DNA from 4 places in the Vibrio taketomensis genome. Region 4 is predicted to be linked to each of the others. Evidence: predicted binding sites of a transcription regulator. Region 4 holds the regulator's gene; each other region holds the start of a gene.
The links. The regulator PurR, encoded in region 4, represses purine synthesis genes. The targets are predictions, from matches to a motif close to TNANGNAAACGTTTNCNTNA.
Positions count from the first base shown of each region.

Region 1: the regulator PurR is predicted to act here: its motif matches at 4,536-4,555, upstream of glyA (serine hydroxymethyltransferase).
Region 2: the regulator PurR is predicted to act here: its motif matches at 3,108-3,127, upstream of purE (5-(carboxyamino)imidazole ribonucleotide mutase).
Region 3: the regulator PurR is predicted to act here: its motif matches at 2,649-2,668, upstream of Vt282_RS07485 (phosphoribosylaminoimidazolesuccinocarboxamide synthase).

Region 1 covers NZ_AP019649.1:2,264,350-2,272,068, forward strand. The annotation lists gene Vt282_RS10425 (serine hydrolase) at 1-232, shown strand, start outside; gene ybeD (DUF493 family protein YbeD) at 377-655, shown strand; gene lipB (lipoyl(octanoyl) transferase LipB) at 829-1,485, shown strand; gene lipA (lipoyl synthase) at 1,490-2,455, shown strand; gene Vt282_RS10445 (hypothetical protein) at 2,634-2,957, shown strand; gene glyA (serine hydroxymethyltransferase) at 3,229-4,479, opposite strand; gene Vt282_RS10455 (YitT family protein) at 4,808-5,407, shown strand; gene Vt282_RS10460 (MliC family protein) at 5,470-5,823, opposite strand; gene gmhB (D-glycero-beta-D-manno-heptose 1,7-bisphosphate 7-phosphatase) at 5,875-6,426, opposite strand; gene metN (methionine ABC transporter ATP-binding protein MetN) at 6,649-7,683, shown strand; partial or broken gene Vt282_RS10475 (methionine ABC transporter permease) at 7,673-7,719, shown strand, end outside.
Region 2 covers NZ_AP019649.1:48,733-56,451, reverse strand. The annotation lists gene Vt282_RS00265 (gamma carbonic anhydrase family protein) at 1-354, shown strand, start outside; gene Vt282_RS00260 (DUF1488 family protein) at 344-607, opposite strand; gene aroE (shikimate dehydrogenase) at 607-1,440, opposite strand; gene hemF (oxygen-dependent coproporphyrinogen oxidase) at 1,510-2,430, opposite strand; gene tsaC (L-threonylcarbamoyladenylate synthase type 1 TsaC) at 2,445-3,002, opposite strand; gene purE (5-(carboxyamino)imidazole ribonucleotide mutase) at 3,197-3,682, shown strand; gene Vt282_RS00235 (5-(carboxyamino)imidazole ribonucleotide synthase) at 3,686-4,819, shown strand; gene Vt282_RS00230 (DNA topoisomerase family protein) at 4,875-5,456, opposite strand; gene Vt282_RS00225 (DUF494 family protein) at 5,471-5,947, opposite strand; gene dprA (DNA-processing protein DprA) at 5,950-7,065, opposite strand; gene Vt282_RS00215 (LysM peptidoglycan-binding domain-containing protein) at 7,058-7,719, opposite strand, start outside.
Region 3 covers NZ_AP019649.1:1,625,874-1,633,592, forward strand. The annotation lists gene Vt282_RS07470 (TAXI family TRAP transporter solute-binding subunit) at 1-622, opposite strand, end outside; gene Vt282_RS07475 (glycerophosphodiester phosphodiesterase family protein) at 1,167-1,877, shown strand; gene Vt282_RS07480 (SulA-like leucine-rich domain-containing protein) at 2,121-2,516, shown strand; gene Vt282_RS07485 (phosphoribosylaminoimidazolesuccinocarboxamide synthase) at 2,748-3,851, shown strand; gene Vt282_RS07490 (LysR family transcriptional regulator) at 3,965-4,876, shown strand; gene Vt282_RS07495 (DUF3360 domain-containing protein) at 5,358-6,866, shown strand; gene Vt282_RS07500 (LysR family transcriptional regulator) at 7,292-7,719, shown strand, end outside.
Region 4 covers NZ_AP019649.1:987,763-995,481, reverse strand. The annotation lists gene mukF (chromosome partition protein MukF) at 1-592, opposite strand, end outside; gene cmoM (tRNA uridine 5-oxyacetic acid(34) methyltransferase CmoM) at 595-1,404, opposite strand; gene elyC (envelope biogenesis factor ElyC) at 1,777-2,580, shown strand; gene torR (two-component system response regulator TorR) at 2,654-3,364, opposite strand; gene torD (molecular chaperone TorD) at 3,604-4,257, shown strand; gene purR (HTH-type transcriptional repressor PurR) at 4,463-5,467, shown strand; cyclic di-GMP riboswitch class I at 5,616-5,713, shown strand; gene Vt282_RS04600 (TfoX/Sxy family DNA transformation protein) at 5,826-6,419, shown strand; gene Vt282_RS04595 (TVP38/TMEM64 family protein) at 6,549-7,238, shown strand; gene Vt282_RS04590 (putative signal transducing protein) at 7,253-7,567, shown strand; gene Vt282_RS04585 (alpha/beta fold hydrolase) at 7,545-7,719, opposite strand, start outside.

The DNA of each region.
Region 1 (7,719 bases), 1.3 Mb from region 4:
TTATGTGACGCTACCACGCGGCCAAGCGAAGAACCTAAAAGCAAGTTTTGTACTTGAAAAAGAACTTGAAGCCCCAATTACTAAGGGTGAAGTCGTTGGTAAGCTATACTACCAATTAGACGGTGAAGATATTGCAGAATACCCGCTTTTAGCGCTTGAAGATGTGCACCAAGGCAGCCTATTTAGCCGCCTATGGGATTACATCGTAATGCTAGTGAAAAGCCTATTCTAACATCGGCGATAACGATCATTCAGAAAGCCGCCAATAGGCGGCTTTTGTTTTTCGTGTTGCTGCAGTGATAATCTTGAGATTCAATCTAATTGGCAGTAAGATTCCGCGCTGCTTAGATCAAACTTTCAACTTGGAGTTTCCAACATGTTGACCATCAACTCAGACGCTAAACTGAAAGACCTACTAGAGTTCCCTTGTAAATTTACTTACAAGGTTATGGGTTACGCTAAACCTGAACTACCAGAAAAGGTACTTGAAGTTATTCAACGCCATGCTCCAGGTGACTACAGTCCAACTGTTAAACCAAGCTCAAAAGGTAACTACCACGCAGTGTCAGTTACTATCAAAGCGACGTCTATCGAACAAGTAGAAACGCTATACAAAGAGCTGGGCGAAATCGACATCGTACGCATGGTTCTATAACTTTATTTGAAAAATAAATTATTTTTGAAAGCAGCTTTGGCTGCTTTTTTTTATATCATAAGGTTAAAATTGTAATCGTTTTCTAGGGTTAATATTCTGTTATCAACATATAGTTCAAAGTGTCAAACAGGTTTATAATCGAGCCCATTAAGACATAAAAGACGGACTTGGGAATGCAACATACTTTGGTTGTAAAACATCTTGGTAGACAAGATTACGAGCCAATTTGGCGCGCAATGCATGAGTTTACTGATACACGAACTGACGACACTTTAGATGAAGTTTGGTTGGTGGAACACAACCCGGTATTTACCCAAGGCCAAGCAGGCAAAGCAGAGCACCTGCTCAACACTGGCGACATTCCAGTGGTACAAAGCGACCGAGGCGGTCAAGTAACGTATCACGGGCCTGGCCAGTTGGTGGTCTACTTTTTGATCAACCTGCGCAGAAAAGGCTTAGGTGTGCGCGAGCTCGTAACTCATATCGAGAATCTCGTGATCAATACGCTAAAAGCCTACAATATCGATTCTGCGGCACGACCTGATGCGCCAGGTGTCTATGTAGATAATAAAAAAATCTGCTCACTTGGACTTCGCATTCGCAAAGGCTGTTCGTTTCATGGCTTAGCATTAAACGTTAATATGGACCTCTCACCGTTCTTACGTATTAACCCTTGTGGTTATGCCGGTATGGAAATGGTGCAAGTGAGCCAATTAGGCGGACCGGATAAGGTCGATAATGTCGCCGAGCAATTATTGAAACAACTTGTGGTTTTGTTGGACTACCAACAAATCGAAGTCAGCACACAAGTTCCAAACGATAAGAAATAGAAGCATGAGTAAACCAATTCAAATGGAAAAAGGCATCAAATATCGTGATGCTGACAAGATGGCACTAATTCCTGTTAAGAATATGCCAACTGAACAAAAAGAAGTGCTACGTAAACCTGAATGGATGCGCATTAAATTGCCTTCAGACAGCCAACGCATTCAAGACATCAAGTCTGCGATGCGTAAAAACAATCTGCACTCTGTTTGTGAAGAAGCCTCATGCCCTAACTTAGCTGAGTGTTTCAACCACGGTACTGCTACCTTTATGATCTTGGGTGCGATCTGTACTCGTCGTTGCCCGTTCTGTGACGTTGCCCATGGCCGCCCATTAGCACCAGAAGTGGGTGAACCACAAAAACTAGCGCAAACCATCAAAGACATGAAACTGAAGTACGTAGTAATTACTTCCGTTGACCGTGACGACTTACGTGATGGTGGCGCACAACACTTTGCTGATTGTAACCGTGAAATTCGTGCGCTTAACCCACACATCAAAATTGAAACATTGGTACCTGATTTCCGTGGTCGTATGGATGTGGCGTTGGATCTGCTCAAAGACAACCCGCCAGATGTATTTAACCACAACCTAGAGACCGCTCCTCGTTTGTACCGTAAGGCTCGTCCTGGCGCAAATTACAAATGGTCACTAGAGCTATTGAAGAAATTCAAAGAGCAACATCCACATATTCCAACCAAGTCTGGTTTGATGATGGGTCTAGGTGAAACTAAAGAAGAGATCATCGAAGTACTTAAAGATCTTCGTGCTCACGGCGTGACCATGTTGACACTGGGTCAATACTTGGCACCAAGTCGTCACCACTTACCGGTTGAGCGCTATGTTCCACCAGCAGAGTTTGATGAACTAAAACAAGTGGCACTCGATTTGGGTTTCACTCATGCAGCATGTGGTCCATTCGTTCGCTCTTCATACCATGCAGATCTTCAAGCTCAAGGTATCGAAGTTAGCTAACGATAGCTCACACTCGAGCTCTAATACACTATTTAAGGTCAGCATAATGCTGACCTTTTTGTTATCAAACGATTATTCAGTCTCTCTACTTGCACCTACTCATATGCACTTCTAGGCTTAATGAAGTGTTCAAACTCAACACGCCATGACAGGCAAATCATAAGAACAGGATAAAGCCATGGAAAAACTCATCATGCTGCTCTTTAGCAGCCTATTACTATTGGGTTGTCATTCAGTTTCAACGCAAGACCATTACCGAGAGGCCTCGTTTGAACTATGTAATGCCGAAGTCGATATCTATTCGGTGAGTGATGACGGCCGAGTGCGAATCGTCTGCTCTGATGGCGCTAAATTTGCTTTAGCTAAAGAAAACACCCTCTATACCATGCGCGATATCAACATTGAATACTGTGACGGTGAGGGATTAGGCAAATTCAGTGAAAGCTCGCGTTATTACTCATTTAAGTGCAAATCGGGAACGCTGCTAAGTATCACTAAGTAAGTGTTAAGAATTGAAAGCTAAGAAGCTGGAAAGACTAAGTTGCACCTTTTATTGGTGCAACTTGTTATTTCACTGCAGTTCACTGCCAATCCTCAGAAAACAAAAAAGAGCCCGTTAGGGCTCTTTCTAAACTCTCAATTTCAAACTAAATCGAATCTAGTTTTGACGCCACTTTTGCAACGAGTGGTAAGAAGTTCTAGGAGAACACGCGCAGTTTACAAGTGTAAATGAGCATGTTCGACAACGAAATTCACCCCACTCAGCAGCAGAATTATGCGTAAACCGGTAGACGCTTACAGATCTCTAGTACTTTCGCTTTCGTTGCTTCAATAACTTCTTGGCTTTCAAGGTTATCAAGCACATCACACATCCAGTTTGCTAGATCTTTTGAATCTTGCTCGGTAAAACCACGGCGAGTGATCGCTGGTGTACCGACACGAATACCTGACGTTACGAATGGGCTACGTGGATCGTTTGGTACTGAGTTTTTATTTACCGTGATGTTTGCTGCACCTAGCGCTGCATCGGCATCTTTACCTGTGATGTCTTTGTCGATGAGATCAACTAGGAACAGGTGGTTTTCAGTGCCGTTTGATACGATTTTGTAACCACGCTCTTGGAACTGCGCTACCATTGCTTTTGCGTTTTGTACCACGCGTGCTTGATATGCTTTGAACTCTGGTTCCATTGCTTCTTTAAACGCTACCGCTTTACCAGCGATAACATGCATTAGAGGACCACCTTGACCACCAGGGAATACAGCTGAGTTCAGTTTTTTGTACATGTCTTCACCAGCGTTTGACAGAATCAAACCGCCACGTGGACCTGCTAGTGTTTTGTGCGTGGTGGTGGTTACAACGTGTGCGTGAGGCACTGGCGTTGGGTATTCACCTGCAGCGATTAGACCCGCTACGTGCGCCATATCAACAAATAGGTAAGCACCTACTTTGTCTGCGATTTCACGCATGCGTTTCCAATCTACGATTTGTGAGTATGCAGAGAAACCGCCGATAATCATTTTTGGCTTGTGCTCAACCGCCAACGCTTCCATTTCGTCATAGTTGATTTGGCCTGCAGCATCAATGCCGTAAGGGATAACATTGTAGTGCTTACCAGAGAAGTTTACTGGTGAGCCGTGGGTCAAGTGACCACCGTGTGCTAGGCTCATACCTAAAACAGTATCACCTGGATTTAGCAGTGCCATGTAAACAGCACTGTTAGCTTGAGAACCTGAGTGAGGCTGAACGTTCGCGTACTCACAACCAAATAGCTGACAAGCGCGATCAATTGCTAGAGATTCTGCTTTATCAACGTACTCACAACCACCGTAGTAGCGTTTACCTGGGTAACCTTCAGCGTATTTGTTTGTTAGCTGAGAACCTTGCGCTTCCATTACACGTGGGCTTGTGTAGTTTTCTGAAGCAATAAGTTCGATGTGTTCTTCCTGGCGAAGAGTTTCCTCTTGGATAGCTGCGAACAGTTCCGCATCGTAATCTGCGATGTTCATATCACGCTTAAGCATCTGTATCTCCTGACTCAGATTTAGACTGAATGTTGCAAAAAACTGGCAAACGACCCCGACGCAAACGTTTTCGTCACCCTAATGGCGCGCATTTTAACTAATTTGATCTTGGTCATAAGAGAAAATTACATTTTTCTCATGCAGTTTTTCATACTGACTTACAAGGTAATTCATATTGTTCCGATTATTCTATAATCGACTGTCATTACTAGCTTTACACCTTGTAAAGTCATAATTACATAGATTTACCTCAATTTTCTATCAAGCTACCGAAAACTTAACTTTTCACTACTATGCCTGCCTTTCAACCAACGTTTAATAATCGGTAATGAACAAACATACTCGTAGAGAAGACTGGATTGCTATCCTAACTGGAACTCTGATCGTCGCACAAGGCATTTTCTTTCTTCAAACGAGTGGATTGCTGACGGGCGGAACGACTGGCCTTGCACTGTTGATCAGTCAAGTCGTGCCATTTTCGTTTGGTGTCATTTACTTTCTATGTAACACCCCTTTCTACCTTTTGGCATGGAAACGCTTTGGCGCTAAATTTGCTCTAAACAGTGCTATCTCTGGCGCACTTGTCTCTATTTTTACTGATCATCTTTACCTTGTGATCACTGTAGACAAGGTTGACCCTCTATATTGCGCAATAGCGGGCGGATTATTGATGGGGTTGGGAATGTTGATTCTATTCCGACATCGCTCAAGTTTGGGCGGCTTTAATGTGCTGTGTCTATTTATTCAAGACAAGTTTGGTATTTCGGTGGGTAAAACACAGCTAGCGATTGATTTTTCGATCTTAACGATGTCTTTCTTTTTTGTTTCTCCGCTGATTCTTGCCTATTCGGTGGTTGGTGCGTTTATCTTAAATGTTGTCCTTGGTATGAATCACAAGCCAAGTCGCTATATTGTAAAATACAGTTAATACGCCCCTAGGGCTTGGTAAATTATCAAGCCCATTTAAAGGCGGCATTTAACGTTCGGTACTTATTGGTTTACACAGTTAATGAATACATCTAAGCCATATTCCAAGCGTGCATAATCACCCTTGGTGTACAAATTAATCGGTGCCACTTCTGTTTGTGCGAATTCAGGTAGCATATAGCGCGTGCCTGAACCTGCCGGCACTTGCACCAAAGCATAATCTTCACCATCGACATTGACCAACGCTCCACGCTCTTCGATTAAATAGTCCGCTTGAAACGTTTTGTCGTCACTACACTGATAATGGTAGCCATAGTTTTCGCTATGATTATCTGCACTATTCGAACCATCACTATTGCTAGTCGAACAAGCAGAAAGTAGAACAGCACTGGTTATCAACATGCCGATTCTGATCATGATTACCTCCAATAAAATTAAAGGCTGCAAACGCAGCCTTTAAATAATAGTCTATTTATTTAAATAGTTAGGAACATCCCGAATACTGTCGAGTACCACACTCGCCAACGACTCACCTTGTTCGGTAATTGGTTTACCGGTACGCACGAGAATTTTCGTGCCGACACCAGCGGCTTCAGCGGCCATCATATCTTCCGCTTTATCGCCAATCATGACTGAATTAGCCATATCGATTTTCAGGAAATCACGAGCTGAGATAAACATACCCGGTTTTGGTTTGCGGCAATCACAATCTTGTTTGTAGTCACCTTGACCATGTTCAGCATGGTGTGGACAGTAGTAGATACCATCAAGCTCAACACCATTATCGACAAAGTTCCAATCCATCCACTGAGTCAGTGAAAGAAAACGGTCTTCTGAGAACTTCCCACGTGCAATACCAGACTGGTTAGTTACAAGTACTAGCAAGTAACCCATTTGCTGTAATTTTTTCGTCGCGTCAAAAACGCCCTCGATGAACTCAAAATCGTGTTCGTCATGCACGTAGCCGTGGTCAACGTTAATCACGCCATCACGGTCTAAAAAGACTGCTGGTTTTGCCAAAATTTCTATCTCTAATTACTGTCTATGCTGAGAATTATTACACGCTTTATTTCTTTCATCACTATCTAATTACTTAATCGATTGCTCCGATCAGTGCATTTAGACGTCTAGACGTAAAAATATCTATTGACACTAATTCAACAACACCATAGCATCATCTAACAAATGAGATATAGCTCAACATTATCTACTGGTTCAACTCGAGCTTAAGAAGGATTCTCAATGATTAAGATTAATCAGGTAAATAAGGTGTTCTATCAAGGCAAACAAGCCATTAATGCCCTGAAAGATATTAACCTTCATATCGCACAAGGAACGATATTTGGTGTTATCGGCGCATCAGGCGCTGGTAAAAGTACGCTGATCCGCTGTGTAAACATGCTTGAAGCGCCAACCAGTGGCGAAATCATTGTTGATGGTGTCGACCTAACTAAATTGAGCAAAGCCCAGCTGAGCGAAGCGCGCCGCAATATTGGCATGATCTTCCAGCATTTTAATCTGCTTTTATCACGCACGGTATTCGATAACGTTGCTCTGCCACTTGAGCTCGCCGGTAAAGAGAAGAATCGGGTTCAAGCTAAAGTTACTGAGTTACTGCAACTGGTTGGTCTTGCGGATAAACACGAAAGTTACCCATCGAATTTAAGCGGTGGTCAAAAGCAACGTGTGGCTATCGCTCGCGCTCTAGCTTGCGATCCAAAAGTATTACTATGTGATGAGGCCACCAGCGCTCTAGATCCTGCAACAACGCAATCTATTTTAGAGCTACTACGTGAAATCAACCGCAAACTGAAAATCACTATTTTGCTGATCACACACGAAATGGATGTGGTGAAAAGCATCTGTCACGAAGTGGCGATTATCGGTGGTGGTGAATTGGTTGAAAAAGGCACTGTGGGTGAAATTTTTGCCCACCCTAAAACGCAACTTGCCCATAACTTTATTCGCTCAACCTTGGATCTTTCGATTCCAGAAGATTATCAAGTACGTCTGCAGCCAACTCGTGTTGAAAGCAGTTACCCATTAGTGCGTCTTGAATTTACCGGAGCTACGGTCGATGCGCCTCTGATGAGTCAAATCTCTCGAAAATACAACATCGACGTCAACATTCTTAGTTCCGATCTCGATTACGCCGGTGGCGTGAAATTCGGCATGATGGTAGCAGAGTTGTTCGGCACTGAAGATGATGCAAATAACGCGATTACGTTTTTAAGCGATAACAATGTAAAAGTAGAGGTGCTTGGCTATGTCCTTTAAAACCATTACTGATTGGCTAAACCTCAATTCAGACTT
Region 2 (7,719 bases), 940 kb from region 4:
GTCACGCATAAAAATGAAGCGAACCCAAATGGCTATCCATTGATTATTGGTAATAATGTCACTATCGGACACAAAGTCATGCTGCATGGCTGCATGATTAAAGATCGGGTATTAGTTGGGATGGGTACCATTGTGCTTGATGGTGCAGTAATAGAAGAAGAAGTGATGATCGGTGCAGGTAGTTTAGTACCGCCAGGTAAAATATTAGAGAGTGGTTATCTTTACGTGGGCAGTCCGGTGAAACAAGCGCGCCCGCTCAGTGAGCAAGAACGCGCCTTTCTCTTAAAGTCAGCCAATAATTATGTGCAAAACAAAAATGACTACCTAGAACAGGTAAAAGACATTAACTGTTAAGTTCAATCATTCCGAGCTGGTTGTATTCTTCATCTTCAATGAGTTGTTCAGCCAGTTCTTCAATTTCAAATCGATTGGCATTAAATACTGCCAGTGCCTGTTCTGCGTTTGTCACTTGCTCACCAAACTGACTCAAGTAACTGAGCGGCGCTACACATTCAATCAAAGCGCCCGATTGCTGTGCGGGAAACTTCACTGCCGATAACTCTTCGTCCCAAGACTGGATATCGGGAAATAGAATCGATTGATTCATTACATACCTTCTAGGTTCTTTCTTAATTCACGCAAAATCTGTTTTGTGCCCGGTCTAAGGCCACGCCACAACATAAAGCTCTCTGCCGCTTGGCTCACCAGCATACCCAATCCATCATAAGCTTGAGCCACACCTTGCTCGAGCGCCCATTGATTGAAAGCGGTACGCCCTTTGCCATACATCATGTCATAGACAATGGTGCTTGGCGTAAATATAGTGGAAGAGATAGCGGGTAACTCACCACTTAAGCTTGCCGACGTGGCGTTGATCACCACATCAAAGCTTTCCGACACTTGCTCCATCTCGCAAGCTTGAACCGGACCAAATGATGCAAACATCTCTGCCAATTGTTGTGCTTTGCTTTGAGTACGGTTGGCAATCACCAGTTGCTGAGGTTTTTGATCCAATAAAGGCTTAATCACACCGCGCGTTGCACCACCAGCCCCAATAATCAGGATGCGAGCACTTTCTAAAGGCACTTGATAGTTGAGCAAGTCAAGGACTAAGCCGGCACCATCGGTGTTATCACCAATAATAATGCCATCATCAAGCTTTTTCAGGGTATTCACCGCACCCGCTAGTTCTGCTCGCTCTGTCAGTTTGTCGGCAAAACGAAACGCCTCTTCTTTAAACGGCACAGTAATATTACAGCCTCGCCCACCTTGAGCGAAAAACGCTTCTGCCGCTTGGGTAAACCCATCGACTGGCGCAAGCTCTGCTGCGTAAGTTAAGGCTTGACCGGTTTGGCGAGCAAACAAAGTATGTATAAAGGGCGATTTACTGTGACCAATGGGGTTACCGAATACCGCATAGCGGTCGATGTGCTGAGTCATATCCTTATTACCAGAAACAAAATAGGGTCATATAATGACCCTATCACTATCTACATGGTGAAGAAAGTGTTACCACTCTCTTGGTTTGAGGTAATGCTCGTACAACTCTGCTTCCGCAGAACCAGGCTCAGGTTGATAACCATATTCCCAACGAGCCATCGGTGGCATCGACATCAAAATTGATTCAGTACGCCCACCGCTTTGCAAACCGAATAAGGTGCCTCGGTCAAAGACAAGATTGAATTCAACATAACGCCCACGGCGGTAAAGCTGGAATTGGCGCTCACGCATGCCATAAGCCGTGGTTTTGCGACGCTCAACAATAGGCAAATAGGCCTCGGTAAAACCTCGACCGACAGCTTGCATATAAGCAAAGCTCTGTTCAAACCCCCATTGATTGAGATCATCAAAGAACAGACCACCGACACCCCGTGTCTCATTGCGGTGTGGTAGATAGAAATATTTGTCGCACCATGCTTTATGCTCTGCATACACTTGATCACCAAATGGCGCACACAATGTTTTTGCGCTCTGGTGCCAATCAACACAATCTTGTTCAAACGGATAGAAAGGCGTGAGGTCAAAGCCGCCACCAAACCACCAAATCGGCTCTTCGCCTTCTTTTTCGGCAATAAAGAAACGAACATTAGCATGAGAGGTAGGTACATAAGGGTTATGCGGATGCATCACTAGTGATACGCCCATCGCTTCAAAGCGACGGCCAGCCAATTCCGGGCGATGCGCCGTGGCTGAAGCAGGCATCTCTTCACCGGTTACATGGGAGAAATTAACCCCACCTTGTTCAAACGCCGCACCATTGGTCATCACGCGAGTTCGACCACCACCAGCAAGACGCCCACTTCTTTGACGCTGCCACGCATCTTCTTCAAAACTCGCTTTGCCATCAACTTTTTCTAATTGGCTACAGATCTCATCTTGCAACGTCATTAAAAATTGTTTTACCGCTTGTTTATCTACTGATGTTGGCATGTTCGCTTCCTTTATTATCCTTGTCTTAATACTGCTAGGGTTTTGGCGTCACGAATTTCGCTTGGTTTGTCACGGCCACTGGTTTCACCACGTAAAATCGCCACTAACTGATCGCCCAGTTGTGCTTCGACTTCTTCGGTGGTCATACATGGTGGTAAGCCGGTTAAATTGGCACTGGTCGACGTCAACGGTTTGCCAAAGGCTTGGCACATTTGCTGTACCAATGGGTGATCGGTCACTCGTACCGCTATCGAATCAAATTGACCAGAAACCCAATTAGAGACTTTATTGCTGGCTGGCATAATCCAAGTGTAAGGACCCGGCCAGGTGGCTTTCACTGTCTCTAGTTGTTCAATGGTTAACTGCGATTCATCAATGTAAGGCAGTAATTGCTCATAGCTAGCTGCAATAAGTATGAGACCTTTTTCTACCGGACGCTGTTTGAGTTCCAGTAATTTCTGAATCGCTTGGGCATTATCAGGATCGCACCCCACACCAAAGACACCTTCTGTTGGGTATGCAATCACTTCTCCTTGCTGTAATGCGCTTAGAGCTTGCTCGAAGTTATTCACTCCAATTTCCTTTCGCTTTTTCATTAACATTTTTGTTCAGTGTACTAACATTCCGCCTTGGTGACTAAAGCAATTTATTTATAAAGTATTTCATTTACCTTTTACCCACGCAAACGTTTGCTTGAGGTAAAAATACTCGTATAATGCGCTCAAATTCAGTTGCTCACCCAACAAGCAAGTTCAAGGAGTTTGAGATGAAAGTCGGTATTATCATGGGTTCTAAATCAGATTGGCCTACCATGAAACTCGCAGCAGAAATGCTCGACACATTTGGGGTTAGCTATGAAACCAAAGTGGTTTCGGCTCACCGCACTCCTCAACTTCTTGCTGAATACGCCACCAGTGCGAAAGAGCGTGGCCTGAGTGTGATTATCGCTGGAGCCGGTGGTGCAGCGCACTTGCCAGGTATGGCAGCCGCTTTCACTAGCTTGCCGGTGCTTGGGGTACCCGTGCAGTCACGTGCGCTCAAAGGTATGGACTCGTTACTTTCTATCGTGCAGATGCCAAAAGGGATTGCAGTTGGCACGCTAGCTATTGGTGAAGCCGGTGCAGCAAATGCCGGTATTTTAGCGGCGCAAATCATCGGCATTCACGATCAACAAGTGATGGCGAAAGTGGAAGCGTTCCGTGCTCAACAAACCGAAACCGTACTTGAGAACTCAGATCCAGCCGAGGAGTAAATGATGCATGTATTGGTTCTAGGTGCCGGACAATTAGCACGTATGATGTCCTTGGCGGGAGCACCACTGAATATTGAAATTTCGGCCTACGATGTTACCAGTGGCAATATTGTTCACCCACTTACTCAAGCGGTGATTGGGCACGGATTAGAAAATGCGATTGAGCACGCTGACGTTATTACTGCAGAGTTCGAACACATTCCCCACCCTATCCTTGAGGTGTGTGAAAAAAGTGGCAAGTTCCTTCCATCGACTCAGGCAATCAAGGCAGGTGGTGACCGTCGTCTAGAAAAAGCTTTGTTGGACAACGCTGGGGTACGCAACGCCAAATACGCAGTGGTCACGACCCGTGAAGATTTTACTCAAGCCATTGAGTACGTGGGTATGCCAATGGTGCTGAAAAGTGCCCTTGGCGGATACGATGGAAAGGGCCAATGGCGACTCAAAGAGTCAAGCCAAATCGATGAAATCTGGCAGCAAATGGCGCAATGCATTGCAGATAGCGATAACCAAGCGATTGTGGCGGAAGAGTTTATTCCATTTCAACGTGAAGTCTCGCTTGTCGGTGCTCGTGGCAAAGATGGCGCAATTGCAGTGTATCCACTTGCGGAAAACGTTCACACCAATGGCGTACTGAGCTTATCAACAGCCATTGCCGATCCTGCGTTACAAGAACAAGCACAGCAAATGTTCAGCGCCGTGGCAGAAAGCCTTAACTATGTGGGTGTATTGGCTCTCGAATTTTTTGATCTTGATGGTCAACTGCTGGTCAACGAGATTGCACCACGCGTGCACAACTCCGGACATTGGACGCAGCAAGGCGCAGAAACCTGTCAATTTGAAAACCATTTACGTGCTGTATGTGGTCTACCACTGGGTGGAACGCAATTAGTCCGTGAAACCGCAATGGTCAACATTCTTGGTGAAGACACGCTACCCGATGCGATTCTTTCCATGCCGGGATGTCATATTCATTGGTACGGCAAGGAAAAACGTGCGGGACGTAAGATGGGTCACATCAATGTTTGCGGCGGCTATAGTGGTGAACTACAACGTAGACTTTGTGCGCTCGCGTCAGTATTAGATGCCGAAGCATTTCCAGCCATTCATGAATTTGCCAAAAAGTACGCACAGTAATAGCAATAGACTCAAGTAATAAAACAAAAGCGGCTGATGGAAGCCGCTTTTTTGATTATTCATCATCTTGAGTATGATGACATTTGCGATCAGCGCATTGCAACTTCACACCGCTGGCTAACTTTTTCTCCACCAATAATGGATAGCCACACTGTTGGCACTTACCGATAACTGGCACCTGATTGACGGCGAACTTACATTTAGGATAGTTATCGCAGGCATAGAACAGCTTACCGAAGCGGGTTTTACGCTCAACTAAATGACCTTTTGCACATTCCGGACACGCCACATGTTCACATGCTTCTGGCTCAGTTTGCTCAAGAGACTCGATATGGTGGCATTGTGGATAATCACTACAACCAATAAACATACCGTAGCGACCTTGGCGCAATACCAATTCATTGCCGCATTCGGGGCAAGGCACACCGAGTTCTTTGATGATATGGCCATCATTTTGGTGCAGTGGCTTAATGTAATCGCATTCAGGGTACAAACTGCAACCGAGAAACGGACCATGCTTACCATGACGCAACTGTAATTCACCATCACGCTGAGCTTTGGCACATTGTGGGCACGCTTGATGCTCAAGCGCATGACCTTGAGCTGAAAATAATTGAGGGTCGATTTTATGACTCATAGCTTGAAAAACGCTTAGTGAAGAATACCTTGCTCTTTGGTGTACAATAGCTCTTCCATAAGCGTGTAGGCATTTTCATTGCCCGGCACATTAAATAGCACCATTAAGACGATCCATTTTAAATCGTCGAGTTCAAACTCATCCGTTTCTAACCCCATCACACGGTCAATCACCATTTCACGCGTTTCAGTGGTTAGTACGCTGACTTGTTCTAAGAACATCAGGAAACCACGACACTCAATATCAAGACGATTCATCTCTTGATCGGTGTAGATTCGAGTAGAAGCCATACCACTGACTGAGATCGCAGAATCAAGCTCACCTTGTTGTAGATTCGCCAGCTCTTCTAACCAGACAAGGGCTTTGTAAATGTCTTTTTGATCAAAACCAGCACGAAGCAATTCATCTTCTAACTCATCTTGATTGACCTGTAACTCAGCATCGCTATGGATGTAAGTTTCAAATAGATACATAAGGATATCCATCATCATAGCTAGCCCCTCCCATTACGAATATAGCCACCGGAAACCGCAACAACATGCCCAGAGAGCTCAAGCTCTAAAAGCTGCATCATGACTTCTTGCACAGGAATATTGGTCCTTTGAGCAAGAATATCAACAGGTGTCACTTTTGTGCCTAAATTAGCTAGAAGCTCGGCAAATGGCAATTGTTCTTTCGTTTCTTTTGTCAGCAAATTTTGATTTTGCTCTGAAGCTATATACGAATCAGACCAGCGAATTAGGCTATCTATTTCATCAAATATATCCTGCGGGGTTTGTACCAAACAGGCGCCTTGCTTGATCAACTGATTACAACCTCTGGCTTGAGGCGTATGAATCGAGCCAGGTAATGCAAAGACATCTCGGCCGTGTTCCGCTGCAAAACGGGCGGTAATCAACGAGCCACTTTTTTCGGTCGCCTCCACGACTAATACGGCTAAAGAGAGGCCGCTAATAATACGATTACGGCGTGGAAAATTGGCGGCTTTCGGAAGGATATCAGGCGGAAACTCAGAAATAAGTGCGCCTTGCTGCTCAATGCGCGTGGCAAGTTGTCGATGTCGAGCCGGATAAATCGTATTAAGACCGCAGCCTAAAACAGCTAAAGTATCGCCGCCGGCCTTAAGCGCACCATCATGAGCATGTCCATCAACACCCAGCGCTAAACCGCTAGTCACCACCAACCCTTGCTCTGCAATCGCAGCGGCAAAATATTGAGCGCTATTTAGCCCATCAATTGATGCATGACGACTACCCACCATTGCAACTTGCGGCAGACTTAACTTGCTCGGATCTCCTTGTACAAAAAGTAACGGTGGCGGATCAGGAATCTGTTTTAAACGAAATGGGTATCTCGAATCGTCTAGCGTCAAAATATGATGGTGAGGGGATTGAGCTTGCCATTGTAGGCAACTCTCTAAATAACGTTGGTTCGGATGGGTTATCGCCTTCACTTGTGCAGCTGTCAGGCCGGATGCCTGCAACTGCATCGTCTCCCAAGCAACGATTTGCTCAGGAGACGCTTTTGCCAATAACTTTTGTAAGCCCTTAATTCCTAAACGAGGAACGGAATATAAGGTTAGCCAAGCGACTAATGCTGCATTACTCATTAACCGCCACTGGCGCTCTTACTAACGTTTTCTGGCCTATTGGTTGTAGGCTCTCGGTGATAATCGCTAAACTGAAAAAGTCGTAATCACGAATCACCATCAAACTACCAATTTGGTAATCAGGCAATTGTATTTTACTTTCAGCCGCTTGTTTAACCTGACTTGATTGACCATCGATAGAGCGCACTGCATTGCCTTGCTCAAATAACGAGAAGGTACTGCCCTGCACTAAACCATCGCTAGCACCTCGGTCGATAACCAACACCTGATTCTCAGCAACGTATTGAGTACCTTCAATCGAGCCCAGGATCTTCACTTCCATATCGCTTGGGGCTGGCTGAGGATAGAAAATCAAACTGGATTCTGTGACATTTTTATCTGCGAGTGGCAATGCAATGTCATCTACCATAATTTCCTGCAACTGCTTAGTCACCTGTAACCCGGTCGTATCCGTTCCAGTAGACTTCAACTCTGCCCATGCGACTTGTTTAAGCACCGTTACTTTACGATTGTCGCGGGTAAAACTTTGCTCTGGGTGGAAGATACCCCAGTCAGTTTGTTTATGCTGACCACTGATATAAAGCAACGCATCCGCAGAAAGGTATTTGTTGCCATTGCTAGAACCTAGAACTCGAATCGCATGCTTTAGGTCAT
Region 3 (7,719 bases), 640 kb from region 4:
TTGAAGCTTCTTGAATTGCACCATTTGGGTGACCAACAAAGTAGCTCATTGCGTCAATGTTGTTATCACTCATCGCAGAAGCTTGCTCTGCAGGTTTAAGATCAGAGACAAGGCTAAATACTGATGGCTCCCAACCTTTCTCTTTCATGATTTGCTCAAACGTATCACGTTGGCCTGAACCTGGGTTACCAATGTTTACGCGTTTGCCTTTTAGCTCATCAAGTTGCGTTGCATTTGCATCTTTGCGAGCAAGGATAGTAAAAACTTCGCTCTGAAGTGAGAACACTGAACGAATGTTATCCATATCGCCACTGTTTTGGAAAGGAGCGACGCCATTCAGTGCTTTGTATTGGTGATCCGATTGCATGATACCGAAATTATACTCACCGCTACGCAGACCGTTTACGTTTGCCACACCGCCACCACTGGCTGGTGCATTACATTTGATGTCAGCACCTGCACGGTTAACAAAGCGACAGATTGATTGACCAGCCACATAGTAAACGCCAGTCTGACCACCAGTTCCGATAGTCACAAACTGCTCAGAAGCATTTACATTCTCACTTAGTGAGACGCCACCCAAAGCAATAGCGCAAGCTGATACAAAGGTTAATCCTTTCATCTAAAAATTCCTTTTCAAACATCATTGTTTCACCCTGCAAGACAAAAAGTAGAAAATAGGTCATTTCCGCAGAATTAAAACAATATAAATCCAGTATTAATCAGTATTTCGGATAATAATTCGAGGTAGACACCGTTAAACGCGTTATAGCAACGTCTGCTTTATCTAAAAAATGTTTTGCTTTTTGCATCATCTTAGATACCTCAAAGTACAAAAAATTAACACATGAATTAAACATCGAATAGAGAGCAAAACCATTCAATTCTCACCTAGCAAGAATGCATACAAAATTCACTTAAAAATACTAGCGAGATTTTCGAACAAACATCACGCTAACCTGATGTTTTAACTGATGTTATGAAAATTAGTGGCAGAATTTTTATATTACTCATCTAATGAGAACAAACGTGTACAAACACACGGTTTTTTCATTTATTCGTTCTCACAACAAGATTAAAATGGAGTGAATTGGCTATACCAAACGACTTCAAGGTGCGGGATTTCCACACATATTTGGCGTCGGATAAATTGAGAGAGTAATTACATGGCATTAACTATTGTTGGTCATCGCGGTGTTGCTGGTCGTTATCCAGAAAACACCCTTGTCAGTATCCAAGCGGCCATCGACCTTGGATTGAAGTGGATTGAAGTGGATGTACAACCGACCAAAGACAATCAGTTAGTCGTCTGTCACGATCACACGATTGATCGCTGCAGCAATGGCTTTGGTCGTGTTGATAGCTATACCCTTGAGGAGCTGCAACAATTTGACTTTGGTGGATGGTTCGCACCTGAATTCAACTTTCAACCGATACTGACCTTAGAGCAACTATTAACCTTAATTGCTCCGCTTGATATTGGATTGAATATTGAGGTCAAGATTGATACCAACAACTACCAAGATGCCGTCAGTGCCCTGCAAAACACACTCACAAAATTCAATTTACCTACCCAACGTATTCTTATTTCAAGCTTCGATCATGCCACTCTACGCGCAGTTTACTCAGCTAACCTCGGCTACCCAATTGCCGTCTTAAGTGAAAAGCTCTCAAATCAAGATTGGCAATTACTTGCAGAAATCAACGCGGTTGCTTGTAACCTCAATGCCAACAAAACAAACAAACAACAAGTCGCCAAACTGCAAGCGGCGGGCTATCAAGTGTGGTGTTTTACGGTAAACAATCCAAACAAGTTAAAACACTTGAATAACCTTAATGCCATCTTCAGTGACTACCCTGAACGATTTTTAAACTAATTCATTTATACAGTACATACAGTACATACAGTACTGTACAAGCTTGAAAGCCGATGCGAATCAAAATTTTGCATCGGCTTTTTTATTTGGCACATGAAAATAAATTCTACCATTTCAATTAGATAGCTTAGATATCACGAAATACTTAAATTTAATCGTTCAAATATCACACAAAAGCTATTGACCATAAGGAACAAAACAACTACTGTATACACATACAGCATGTATATAAGGACAGTTACCATGATTCATTCACATACTCAAAGTCGCACTATCTCTAAGTACAATGTTTTGGCGCAACCAACTCAACCAATGAATATTGATGACTCTGTGATGAACCGTCTTGCCGGACTGTCTATGCAGCAGCAATGGATTTTCTTTACCGCTGAATGCCCTCGCCCTGATTACTCGCAATTTGCAGCCTCTAACGTTAGCTGCCAAAAAATCATTCAGCTAAAACCATCTCACTCTCAAAGTGAGGTTCAAATCGTGATTAAAGCCATTCAATCTGGAAACGCAAGTGCGGTGGTTGCTTCATCGCAAATTGATAGCGTTAATCAATCACTACTATTACAACTTGCATTACGTCATGGCTGTGAAGTCTTTTTTGTTGAAGGCAGAGCACACAAGTTCCACTAAGTTAAGATCAACAAAATCCAGCACTGTCTTTGCCCCAACCTTGCGTTGGGGCTTTCTTTTTTTGCGATTACTCAACCAAAATGTATTGAGCTAATGTCGCTTCTTTTCATTGTTCGGCATCAGAAAAACTTTTTACGCAAACGTTTGCTTTTTATCTGGCGGCTATTTTCTTTTCTGGTATGATGCTTTGCAAACGTAGTATTCAACTCATCTAAACGATAGGAATGTTTCATGAGCCTCGCAGATCAAGTCCTCGCCGTTAACGACGATCTTCCAATTCGCACCAACAAGCCTGTTCACAGTGGTAAGGTACGCTCAGTCTACTGGCTGACAGAAGAAGACAGCCAACGTTTAATCAAGGAAAAAGGTTATGATGTTGCACCTGATGCGCCGTTGGCGATTATGGTGATCAGCGATCGTATTTCTGCTTTCGATTGTATTTGGCGTGGTGAAGGTGGTCTAAAAGGTGTACCGGGTAAAGGCGCAGCACTCAATGCCATTTCTAATCATTGGTTTGAACTATTCAAACAAAACGGCTTAGCTGATAGCCATATTCTGGACATCCCTCACCCACTCGTGTGGATCGTACAAAAAGCGAAACCAATTAAGATCGAAGCGATTTGCCGTAAGTACATCACTGGCTCAATGTGGCGTGCATACAGTAAAGGGGAACGTGAATTCTGTGGCATCGAACTGCCTGAAGGTCTAGAAAAAGACAAAGTCTTACCTGAACTACTAATGACACCATCAACTAAAGGTATCTTAACGGGTATTCCTGGTGTGCCTGAAGCTGATGATGTGAATATTACTCGCAAGAACATTGAAGACAACTTCGCGGCCTTTAACTTCTCATCCGTCGCGGATATCGCTGAATATGAAAAGCTGTTGAAACAAGGCTTCAAAGTTATCAGTGATGCATTAGCCGCTGTTGATCAAATCTTCGTCGATACAAAGTTCGAGTTTGGCTATGTTAACGACGCTGCGGGCAATGAAAAACTGATCTACATGGACGAAGTGGGCACGCCTGATTCATCTCGCATTTGGGATAAAGCGGCGTATGAGCAAGGTGAAATTGTTGAGAACTCAAAAGAAGATTTTCGTCAGTTCTTACTTAACTTCTTCCCTGACCCAGACATTCTACTCAATAAGGATCGCATGCCTGAACGTGCAGCACTTGCGCGTGACAATGAGCTGCCACTAGAAGCGCTTATGGGTGTATCGAAAACTTACACGGCTATTGCGGAAAAAGTGACTGGTCGCCCAATCGTACTGAGCGCAAATCCAAAACAAGAAATCATTGATATTCTTGGCTCACAATATGGTCTTATCGACTAGCGACGGTTTAATACGTAACATTGCAAAGCGCCCTTTTTAGGGCGTTTTTTTATAGTGAAGTTTGCTCTTTAACGATACTATCGCTGCCATGATTGCAATGACTGACTTTCACTATGGATTTTCTTGCCCTTTCTCGAATTAGCCTAAAACATCTAACGGTGTTACACGTCATGCTTAGCAGCAATAGCGTGACACAAACAGCAAACACCTTATGTGTAACGGCTTCGAGTGTCAGTAAGATCCTTAGCCAGCTTCGAGCACAATTAAACGATGAACTCTTCTATCGTGATGGGTCGCAGCTTGTCCCTACGCCATTCGCACTCAGTATTGCACCGCAAATCCACAAAATTCTCGCCAGTATGAACGGTATTTTGCACCATGGCGATTTCAAGCCAGAGACATTTAATGGATCAATTTCTCTCTCCATGCGTGAGAGCACCTTTGAGCTATTCGCTGGTAAGCTCAGCCAGATTTGCCAACAACTCCCCTCAGCGAACCAAATCAAAGTCTACGCGAAAGAGCAGATGAGTTTTGATGCGCTAATTCGTGGGCAAGTCGATTTCATGCTGTTACCACATGACATCAGTCAACCGCCAACTAAAAGCCATGAGCTCGTTTGGCAGCAAATATTAAGTGATGAAATGGTGTGTTTAATGAGCCCAAACCATCCATTAATCAATGAACTATTGACTGTCGATGCTTATCTCACCTACCAACATATTGGCATTCACGATAAAGACTTGTCGGAACCCTTCTTTGAGCAAAACTTAAAGCAACAATATGGTGAGCGTAAAGTGGCAATCTCGGTATCAGATTTTGGTTCAGCCGCCGTGATGTGTCATCAGTCGACTTACTTACTCACTTGCTCAAAAATGTGGGCGAACCAAGCATATCAAGCACAAGGTTTGGTACAAAAACCACTGCCATTCGAATATGGCAAAGTCGCGTATAGTCTAGTTTGGAATCAAGCAAGCCTGAACGATCCTGCTCTGCAATGGTTGCATTCATTAATTGTTGGAAAATAGCTAATAAAGCTATTTCATGACTAATATTGTTACTCTTGTAAATACAGCGCACCGGTTTATCATTTTTAAACCGTATTTATTGCTTATAAAATTAATGACCTACCGAATAAACTGATAGCTGTTTTATGCCACTTATCATACTGGTCGCTTCACTCTACGACTAATGTCTAACCGCCTAATCCTGTTTGTTTTTTCCTTTGGTAAGGTATTCACAACTGAAACCCATAAGGAATTTTAGTAAATGGTTGGTCTGTAGCTTTTATTTATCAATGCGTTTTAACATTAAAATAATAGAAACTTATTGATAATTATGACTACCAACCTTCAACTACAAATAATAATAACGACACTCATATAAAAACATTAATCGCGTTCTTTGCCGAAGAGGATATATAAACACATACTCCGCGCAGTCTTCGAGCTGAGAAAAATTACGTTTGTTGAAATACACATTTCAGATGTGTGAGCGAAAGGAATCAAAATGAGTAGCACTTTAGAGTCCGTAGATATACGAACAAATAAGCCTCAAGCTAACCAAGACGAACCCTCTTATGAACAGCAGCATAAGCCAAGATCGGAGTTTGGTTCCCGAGAACAGTATCTCGAGCATGAATTACAAATCATGGCGCCTAAACGCTGGCGTCCTAATTTGCCATTCAAAGATTATCGATTTGAACTAGAAGACACAATCCCTGCAATGGCGGGAACCATTGGTAAAGTGGTTATGGTAGGCGCAATTGCTGCAACCTTTGCGGCCGCTTTCGGCCTAAATGAAGGTTTTATTTTAGAAAACGTTCGTTATGAATTACTCATCGCTTCAGTTTTCATTATTCTTTTCTCTGGTTTTCTACTACCTACTGCTAACCTTGCAGGCACACATGGCCCGCTGATCCCTTTAATTCCAATCGTCGTTGCGGCAGGCGGACACCCTATGGCTCTGGGGTTGATGATCGGTGCTTTTGGTTTAATCTTAGCCATCAGTAAAGGTGGCAGTATATTGGCAAATCTCACCAGTAAAGGTGTGTGTGGCGGTCTGTTGCTCTACCTTGGCTTTGTTGGCACGGTTTCTCAAGTTAAGAAACTCTTCGCTTGGGCTGAAGGAATTGGCATGAGTCATATCGCATTTGTTGTGATTTTTTGCACCATTATATTATATGCATTATTGGAGCATTTCCGTAAACGTTGGTTAGCCGTGCCTCTTAGTTGTTTATTAGGTGGTAGTTTAGCGTTTGCTATGGGCGCTCCGTTTTCTTTTCAAACCGAGCCAGGTCTGCCTAATATGAACCCTATGTATTGGTGGGGTGAAAACACAGGCTGGATGCTAGGCTTACCCACATTTGAACATTTTATGGTGGTATTGCCGTTTGCTATTTTGGCCGTAGCGATGTGGTCACCGGATTTTTTAGGTCATCAAGTGTTCCAGAAAATCAGCTATCCAAAACGCACTGAAAAAGTACACATGAACATTGACGACACCATGACGACAGCTTCTATTCGTCAAACGTTCGGTTCTCTGCTTGGCGGCGCAAATTTCACCTCGTCATGGGGTACTTATATTGTGCCTGCCGCTATTGCTAAACGCCCTATTCCTGCCGGCGCTTTGTTAACGGCGCTGTTCTGTATCATTGCCGCTATCTGGGGTTATCCAATGGATTTAGCGATTTGGCAACCTGTACTCTGTGTTGCGCTAATTGTTGGTGTATTTGTTCCATTGCTCGAGGCGGGTATGGAGATGACGCGTGAAGGGAAAACCACCCAATCGGCAGCGATTGTTGTCTTTTCTTCCGCGTTGGTTAACCCAGCATTTGGTTGGTCTCTCACCATGCTATTAGACAACTTAGGCTTAGTCGGCTGTAAAGAACGCAGCGGTGAACTGAGTAAAATGAACCGTTGGGTGCTACCCGGCATTATGTTTATTGTGCTCACAAGTGTGATGGCGTTAGTTGGTCTTCTTCCTGGACTACCTGCAATTATCCCAAGTTTCCGTTAGTTAGACACTTTTTAAGACGAATAGAACGGTTTAGTGCGATGGTACTAAACCGTTTTTGTCTCAATCTTTGTTCGATCATTTACTGATTCATATATTATTAGTCTGCAATTGCGCTGATAGCCTATGGTTCCTATTTAGATGGCATTTTGAATGCTTAGTCACCCTTTAGGTGCTTTAAGTTATCGATTATTAATTGAAGCAATATGACGACGAGTGCTTTGCAGTGAAGAGATTGCCAGCTTTATAGTTACTGGCACAAAGACTAAAGCCTCTCACTCGCTGCAATGTTGCGGTGTGTGAATGAATACAAACCTTCACATTACCTACCTTTTGCGGCGCATCTCACATTAACTCACTGAATTTCCATTGAGTTAGCCGCTTCTCATTCTCTATATTTCTATTATGGAGATCATCGTGAGCGGCTTATGGGACAAAACCTCGATATTCAAAGCATTTATGTTTTGGTCAAAATGTATGAACTACGTAACGTTAAACTCGTTGCAGATGCGTTAGGAAAAACGTCCAGTGCGATCAGTAAGATTTTATCAAAGCTTAAGTTGCACTTTGAAGATCCTCTGTTTATCCAAGGTCGGCATGGTTTTGAGCCTACCACCTTTATGGATACCAACCTTGCCCACCTTGAGCATATATTGGCGACCTTTGACTCCATTCAACATACCGAATTTTCGCCGCAAACCTTAAAGCAAGAAATCATCCTTTATGGGCACGCCCTGTTTTGGGATAACTTTGGCGATAAACTCTACCTTGCCCTACGTAAAGATGCGCCGTTAGCGAAAATCTCAATGCGCCAATGGAGTTTAGAGGCTCGCTCACGTTTGGTCGAAGGTGAAAA
Region 4 (7,719 bases):
GCAGCTCCGCAATCTGCAATTTCACTGATTGCTGCTGTTCATCCATCACACGTTGGTTAAGATCGATTTGGTCAAAAATTTCGCCAACGGAATATTTCAAAACGCCATACACGTTTTTCTTCCAATGACCCGGCGTACCGCCTTTTTGCGCCGCTTCAATCGCTTTCGCCATTTCATCCGCCACCATCGACAATTGAATCGATAGTTTCAGTTTCGAGAACTCGCGATGACGAACGTAATAATCCGTGATACCCACCGCTAACGGTGACAAACGGTAAATACTCGCGCCGTCAGTCACTTCACTGGTAAAACGGCTAATTAGGCGCTGTTTTACCAATTCATTGATGGCATTGTTGGCACGAAACGCCGATGCCTCGCCGGTATCTTCAAATAATCGAGTGACGATAGTGAACGCGTCATGGAGCTCACCTTCACCCAATTCTTCATCAAACCTTTCATTACTTAACACTGCAATAGCGATAAGAAAAGCCAACCTTTCGCTTGTTAGATTCAATGAGAAATCGTGCTGCTTTACCCAACCTACCAATTCATCGATAGGCTGCTCAGCAACGTTGAGAGTCATCTCACTCATTGTTATTCCTGTTTATTTTTCTTTTGTGCCCATACATGTATGTATCGACCTAATGAGAGGTATGGCTCTTGACGACAAAGTTTCTCTTCCAAAGCCAATACATCTTCAAACTGGTAATCACCCATATTGGCGCGATTGCCAATGTAATCACTAAAACAGCGGATGCCGGATTTACCGCAGATTTCATAACCTGCGTCTTCGATCCACTGATAGACATCTTGTGGCACTAGGCCTTTTTGTGGCTGCAGTTTAAAACGCTTGCGATGCGGCATGCCTTCCAATACATGCGGTAAGTTGCCACACACCACATTTTTATATACCAAACCATGATGGTTGTAGAACATGATAGACGCCACGCCGCCAGGTTTGACCTGTTCTAATACGGTTTCTAGCGCCGATTTCGGATCCACCAACCACTCCATCACAGCGTGAAACATCACCATATCCACAGGCTCAGACATATGCTGAGCAATCTCTTGTACCGGAGAGTGAATAAAACGGTAGTTCTCAAGCAATCCGTTGGCTTCGATATCTTGCTTCGCCAATTGCAGCATTTCAGACGATAAGTCGCACAACGCAACTTGATGTCCGAGTTTGGCAATTTTTTGTGACATTTGCGCGAGACCACCACCTGCATCCAGCAAGTTTAAGCTCGTTTGATCACTTTGGAGTAAAGCAAGGGCCTGTTCAAGATCCTGCCAAACAATGATTTGGCGAATCTCACCTTTGTCGGAACCATAAATGTTTTTTGCAAATTTGTGGGCGATATCGTCGAAATTGCGGTCTTCTGTCACAGCGGCTTGGGTTATCATGTTGAAGGTCTGCTGACCTTTTGTGGTAAATTTGTTCGAGCAAACAGCATTTTAGTCACAACGAGAGGTTTGTCGCCTAGCGATGCTAAACGAGAATCCTCTCCACTAAAGAGTAAAATCTTTATTCGGGACGCATGGTTCGAACCCTTTGCGTAGTGTCTGATATGCCCTAAGCGGCAAAGTGCGTGTGTTTCGATTCAGGAAACTCGCTGCTTAATTCCTCGCTTTGTGCAAAGAATCAACAAACAACTACAAAAATCATATCAAAAGGCCATAAGACCCTCTATTCCGCTATTCTGTCACAAGAAAGGCAGATATAAATAGGGATTCTCTTATTTTATAATCAACTGGTGTTTTTCGGACTATTTATGTATGTTTGAGCTGAAAAAAGTCTTATCTTCATTGCTTATGCCATTACCAGCGATGCTTATCATTGGTTTCTTCGGCTTAATGCTAATTATGTTTACCAGAAAGCAGAAAACCGGCTGTTTTGTGGTGCTGTTCTCTTTTATTGGTATTTTCCTCGTATCATTCCAACCGGTCACATCACGCTTACTGATGCCACTAGAGCGCCAGTTCACGACCTTTTTGCCTGTCGACAAATCGATTGATTATGTGATGGTGTTGGGCAGTGGGCATGTTGTTGATGATGAAATCCCACCAACATCAGAGTTGAGCCGCACGGCATTAATGCGTTTGGCGGAAGGAATTCGCATCATGCGCATTTATCCTGGCTCTAAATTGATTTTGTCTGGCTACTCGGGCGGTACAGAAGTGAGCAATGCTCGCATGATGGCCAAAGTGGCACTTGCCTTGGGCGTATCAAAATCTGACATTATTTTGCTAGAAACCGCCAAAGACACATGGGAAGAAGCGCGCCAAGCTGCTGCATTCGTTAAACGTAAACAAGTGGTGTTAGTGACTTCAGCGAGCCACATGCAGCGCGCGTTGAACGAGTTCCATTCTGCAGGCCTTGACCCTTACCCAGCGCCGACCAACTACTTAGCGCAAAACGAGATTCATCAATTCTGGAGTAAATACACTCCGAAAGCGATTTACCTAGAGCAAACCGAGCAATACTGGCATGAAACACTAGGCCGTATTTGGCAATCGCTACGTAATTGGGTTTCTGACTACGAAGAGAAAAGCATTGAAGCCTCTGAAAGCCGAGTATAACGCTACGCTGATAGCGAATTAGACATAAAAAAACCGAAGCATTAGCTTCGGTTTTTTTATTGATGCTTAGCGACTAATCACCAGCGAACATGTAGCCTTCGCCATGAACCGTCACAAAAATCTGTGGATTCTTCGGATCAAATTCCATCTTCGCGCGCATACGACGAATCAGTACATCAATCGTACGGTCATTCGGCGCATCGACACGGTGGCTGATCATATTCAAAATACGCTCGCGACTTAGCACTTGGTTCGGGTATGAAGAAAGTGCGACTAACAATTCGTATTCTGCTTTTGTCAATTTTACCGGTTCACCATTGCGGCTCAATGCACGGCGTTGGATATCAAACATCCACTCACCGAAACGCACAATGTTGGTATCATTTTTTTGCTCAACCATGCTGTCCGCGTTACGCGCGGCAGAAATACGCCACAGCAAGTTTTTAACGCGAACCAACAATTCACGAAGCTCGAATGGTTTGGTTACATAATCGTCTGCGCCCATTTCTAGGCCTACGATCTTATCAATGCTATCCGTGCGTCCTGTTACCAGGATAATTCCAATGTCCGATTGACTACGAAGTTCACGCGTCAACATCAAACCATCTTCACCAGGAAGATTGATGTCTAGCATTACTAGGTCAATCGAATTACTTTGTAGCGTGTCGCGCATCTGCTCGCCACTCTCCGCTTCGCTAACGGTGTAACCTTCATTTTGAAAGTAACCAACTAGCTTACTGCGAGTCACTGCGTCGTCTTCTACAACTAAAACGTGATAGCTCATCTAAACCACTTTATTTACATTGGGAATCAATTTCCGTTGTATTCTATTCATATGTCGTAACATTTCTAGTATTTATTACATTAAAATCAAGAAAGATGATTTTTATTGATTCAAGACAACCCTAGCTCATCGGTTAACAATTTGCCATTTTAAGACTCATTTAGTCACAATAGGCATTATCGTTATTCATTTTTCTTCGCTAAAATATAAATAGAACACAAACTTGGAGCATTATTTAGATGCAAGAACTCAAAGCGTTTAACGAAAAGCGTGCAGAAATTTACTGGTGGTTTTCTAGTTTATTTGCCAAAGAGCTGACCGAAGCTGAATTGGATCAATACCAAAGCGCTGAAATTCGTGGCTTTTTATCTGGCCTAGGCGAAAACCCAACCCTTAAACCATCTGTTGATCGCCTAGTCGACGCGCTTAACCGCCAAATTGACCGTGAAGATGGCCAACTTGAACTCGCCGCTGACTTCTGCGATCTGTTCCTGAAATCAGATAAAGAGTCTGCTTTGCCATATGCTTCGATGTATGTCGGCACAACAGGTCTTCTACATGATGAGCCAGCCAAAGAAATGGAAGCGCTGCTTGCAGAACATGGCGTGGCAATCAATCAAAGTTTGAATGAGCCTGCGGATCATATCGCTATTGAACTCGACCTGCTGGGCAATATGATTATTCGCACTAACGAGCTTGAGCAAGAAGGCCATTTTGAAGATGCGCTGATTGAACAAGAGGCGTTTATTCGCCGTTATATTCTAAATTGGGTACCTAAGTTCGCCGCGAAAAGCCAAGCACTTGACTCATTTGGTTTCTATTCAGCCGTCACTTCATTGCTTGTTGCGTTCCTTGAACTCGACTGTAACTATTTGGCCGGCGAAGCGGAATAGCATACACGCCCCAAGCTGCGATGATGGTTTTTCATTTGCTACCAGCGTCAATGCGGTCTAAAATCGTCATCGCAAACGATAAATTAATATAACTTAAGTACAAACCGCTGCTCTCAAGCGGTTTTTGTATTTCTAATACTTACTGCCAATTTATTCCCAATAATGTGAATAGCGGATGTGGCAGCGATAGATAGGATCATACCTTATGGCCACTATAAAAGATGTTGCGCGCTTAGCTGGCGTATCGACAACAACTGTATCGCACGTGATTAATAAAACGCGCTTTGTTGCTGAAGCAACACAAGAACGTGTAATGGAAGCGGTTACAGAGCTAAACTACGCACCAAGCGCAGTCGCTCGCAGTCTAAAATGTAATAGCACACGCACTATCGGTATGCTAGTAACGCAATCAACTAACCTGTTCTTTTCTGAAGTCATTGATGGTGTTGAGAGCTACTGCTACCGCCAAGGTTACACGCTAATTCTTTGTAATACGGGTGGTATCTACGAGAAGCAACGTGACTACATTCGCATGCTAGCGGAAAAACGTGTCGACGGTATTTTGGTAATGTGTTCAGACCTAACCGAAGAACTGAGCGAAATGCTAGACCGCCATAAAGACATTCCTAAAGTGGTTATGGACTGGGGCCCAGAGAGCTCTCAAGTCGATAAGATCATCGACAACTCAGAAGAAGGTGGCTACCTAGCGACCAAATACCTCATTGAGCATGGTCACAAAGATATCGCATGTTTAAGTGGTCACTTCGAAAAAGCCGTTTGCCAAGAGCGTATTCAAGGCTTTAAACGTGCGATGACAGAAGCAGACCTTACGGTTAATGAAGATTGGATTCTTGAAGGTAACTTTGAGTGTGACACTGCCGTGCTTGCCGCTGACCAAATCGTTGCAATGGACAAGCGTCCTACGGCAATTTTCTGTTTTAACGATACCATGGCACTTGGTCTAATGAGTCGCCTACAGCAAAAAGGCATTCGTATTCCAGAAGATATGTCGGTGATCGGTTACGACAACATCGAGTTGGCAGAGTACTTCTCTCCACCGCTAACAACGGTTCACCAACCAAAACGTCGTGTAGGTAAAAACGCGTTTGAAATCCTACTTGAGCGCATCAAAAATAAAGAACACGATAAGCGAGTTTTTGAAATGCATCCAGAAATCGTTGAGCGCTCTACGGTTAAGAAAATTAACTAACTCGATGATTAATAAAACAATAGCTGATGGTCTCACCATCAGCTATGTTACATTTCAGACTTTATTCTTGCATTAAGATCACAATTCTTCCATAGTATGCTGATACTTCTTACAAGAAGTATTTTAATCTTTAGCAAAGCAAATTAAGTCACGCACAGGGCAAACCATTCTGAAAAGATGGGACGCAAAGCCACCGGCCTAAATATTCATGATTCAACATGACTGTATGGTAGCGGGGTTGCCGATGGTAGAAATGCACACGTTAACTGATTAACCTCCAGATACCTGCATTACCTGCTATTCTCTCGGACCTGATTTGGTGGCGTATTAACATACACATACACCGAGAAAGTACTGAATGGATAAACCAATACTGAAAGACTCAATGAGGCTATTTGAGCCACTAGGTCGCATTAAATCTCGCTCTATGTTTGGTGGGTTTGGGATTTTCGCAGACGAAACCATGTTTGCCCTAGTCGTACACAATAAGCTTCATATCCGTGCTGACAGCACTTTAAGAAAACAATTTAAGCAACTGGGTTTTGAACCTTATATTTATCACAAACGCGGTTTCCCTGTTGTCACCAAGTACTTCGCACTCAGTGAAGAATGGTATAACGACAGTGAAAAAGCCCTTGAGATAGCTCGAGCTGCGCATGCCAGAGCGCAAGTAGAAAAGTCTTCTCAAGCTGAAACAAAACCAACCCGTATTAAAGATTTACCTAATTTACGTCTAGCGACTGAACGTATGCTTAAAAAAGCAGGCATTGAAGACGTTCAGCAGCTACATCAAACTGGCTCTCTAGAGGCGTTTAAAGCGATTCGTAACTCTCATACTAGTGAGGTTAGCCTCGAGCTTCTTTGGTCGCTTGAGGGCGCGATACAGGGCACCCATTGGTCTGTTGTCCCCCTAGCCCGCCGAGAGGAATTGCTCGCACGCTTACAGCACTAACTTAATCTAGCCAGCGATCTCGCTGGCTTTTTTTTGAAAGTTTTTCGCGACTTATAAGTTCTTATATTTCATCAACGCAGCAAATTTAGATACTAAGCTTAATACAGGCTAGGTATAAGGAGAGCAAAGATGAACAAGAAACTGATTTTTGGCCTGTTGCTAATAGGATTAATCGCCTTTCTAATCACCCAATTTGGTGATCAACTCACGCTAGAAAATGCCAAAGCGCAACAAGCTGCTCTTGCTGCTTATATCGAGCAAAATTTCGTTTTAGCAGCCATCACATACTTTGCAATATATGTTGCTATCACTGCGTTTTCGATTCCGGGAGCCGCGGTTGTTACGTTGTTAGGTGCTGCGCTATTTGGCTTCTGGACTAGCTTACTTTTGGTATCTTTTGCGAGTACCATTGGTGCGACACTGGCTTTTCTCAGCAGTCGTTTTCTTCTACGAGACTGGGTACAAGGGAAGTTTGGCGATAAGCTTAACGCCATTAACCAAGGTGTAGCCAAAGACGGAGCGTTTTATCTATTCTCACTGCGCTTAATTCCCGTTTTTCCATTTTTCCTGATCAACCTATTGATGGGGCTAACCCCAATCACAACCGCGCGTTTCTACTTAGTCAGTCAACTAGGGATGCTGCCAGGCACAGCTGTTTATCTCAACGCCGGTACACAGTTAGCGCAAATCGATAGTTTGTCTGGCATCGTATCGCCATCAGTATTAGTGTCTTTCGCGCTACTTGGTTTATTCCCTATCATTGCAAAATGGGTGATGGCAAAGTTTAAACGTGATGGGCAATCGCAAAGTCACGCTTAATACGGAGTAACTTAGTGAAAATATTCAGCGCAGCGAATCCCCCACAAGCTCACATTGTCTGTGAGCTTTTGCGTTCACATAATATTGAGTGTGAAGTCCGTGGCGAAGGTATTTTTGGCTTACAAGGTGAAGTACCTTTTGGCGATTCTAGCGAGCCCCATGTCTGGCTTTTTGACGTCAGCCAAGCACCTGCAGCGCAAGCCCTGGTTAAACAATTTGAACAGCCGCACTCGCTACCAGAATGGCAATGCTCAGAGTGCGGTGAAATCAATGAAGGACAATTCGCCTTATGTTGGCAATGCGGTACTAGCGAATTTGCTGATGAATAAAGTTAATCGAATGTTGGTTGAATTCGTCTGGGCGCTCAATATTGCACACATGCCCACAGTCGGCGATCTCTCGTAGTTGGCTCAGTTTATGTGCTGCGATCATTTCTCGTACCGGCTGAATAAACATGTAGTCCCGTTCGCCCATCAAATAT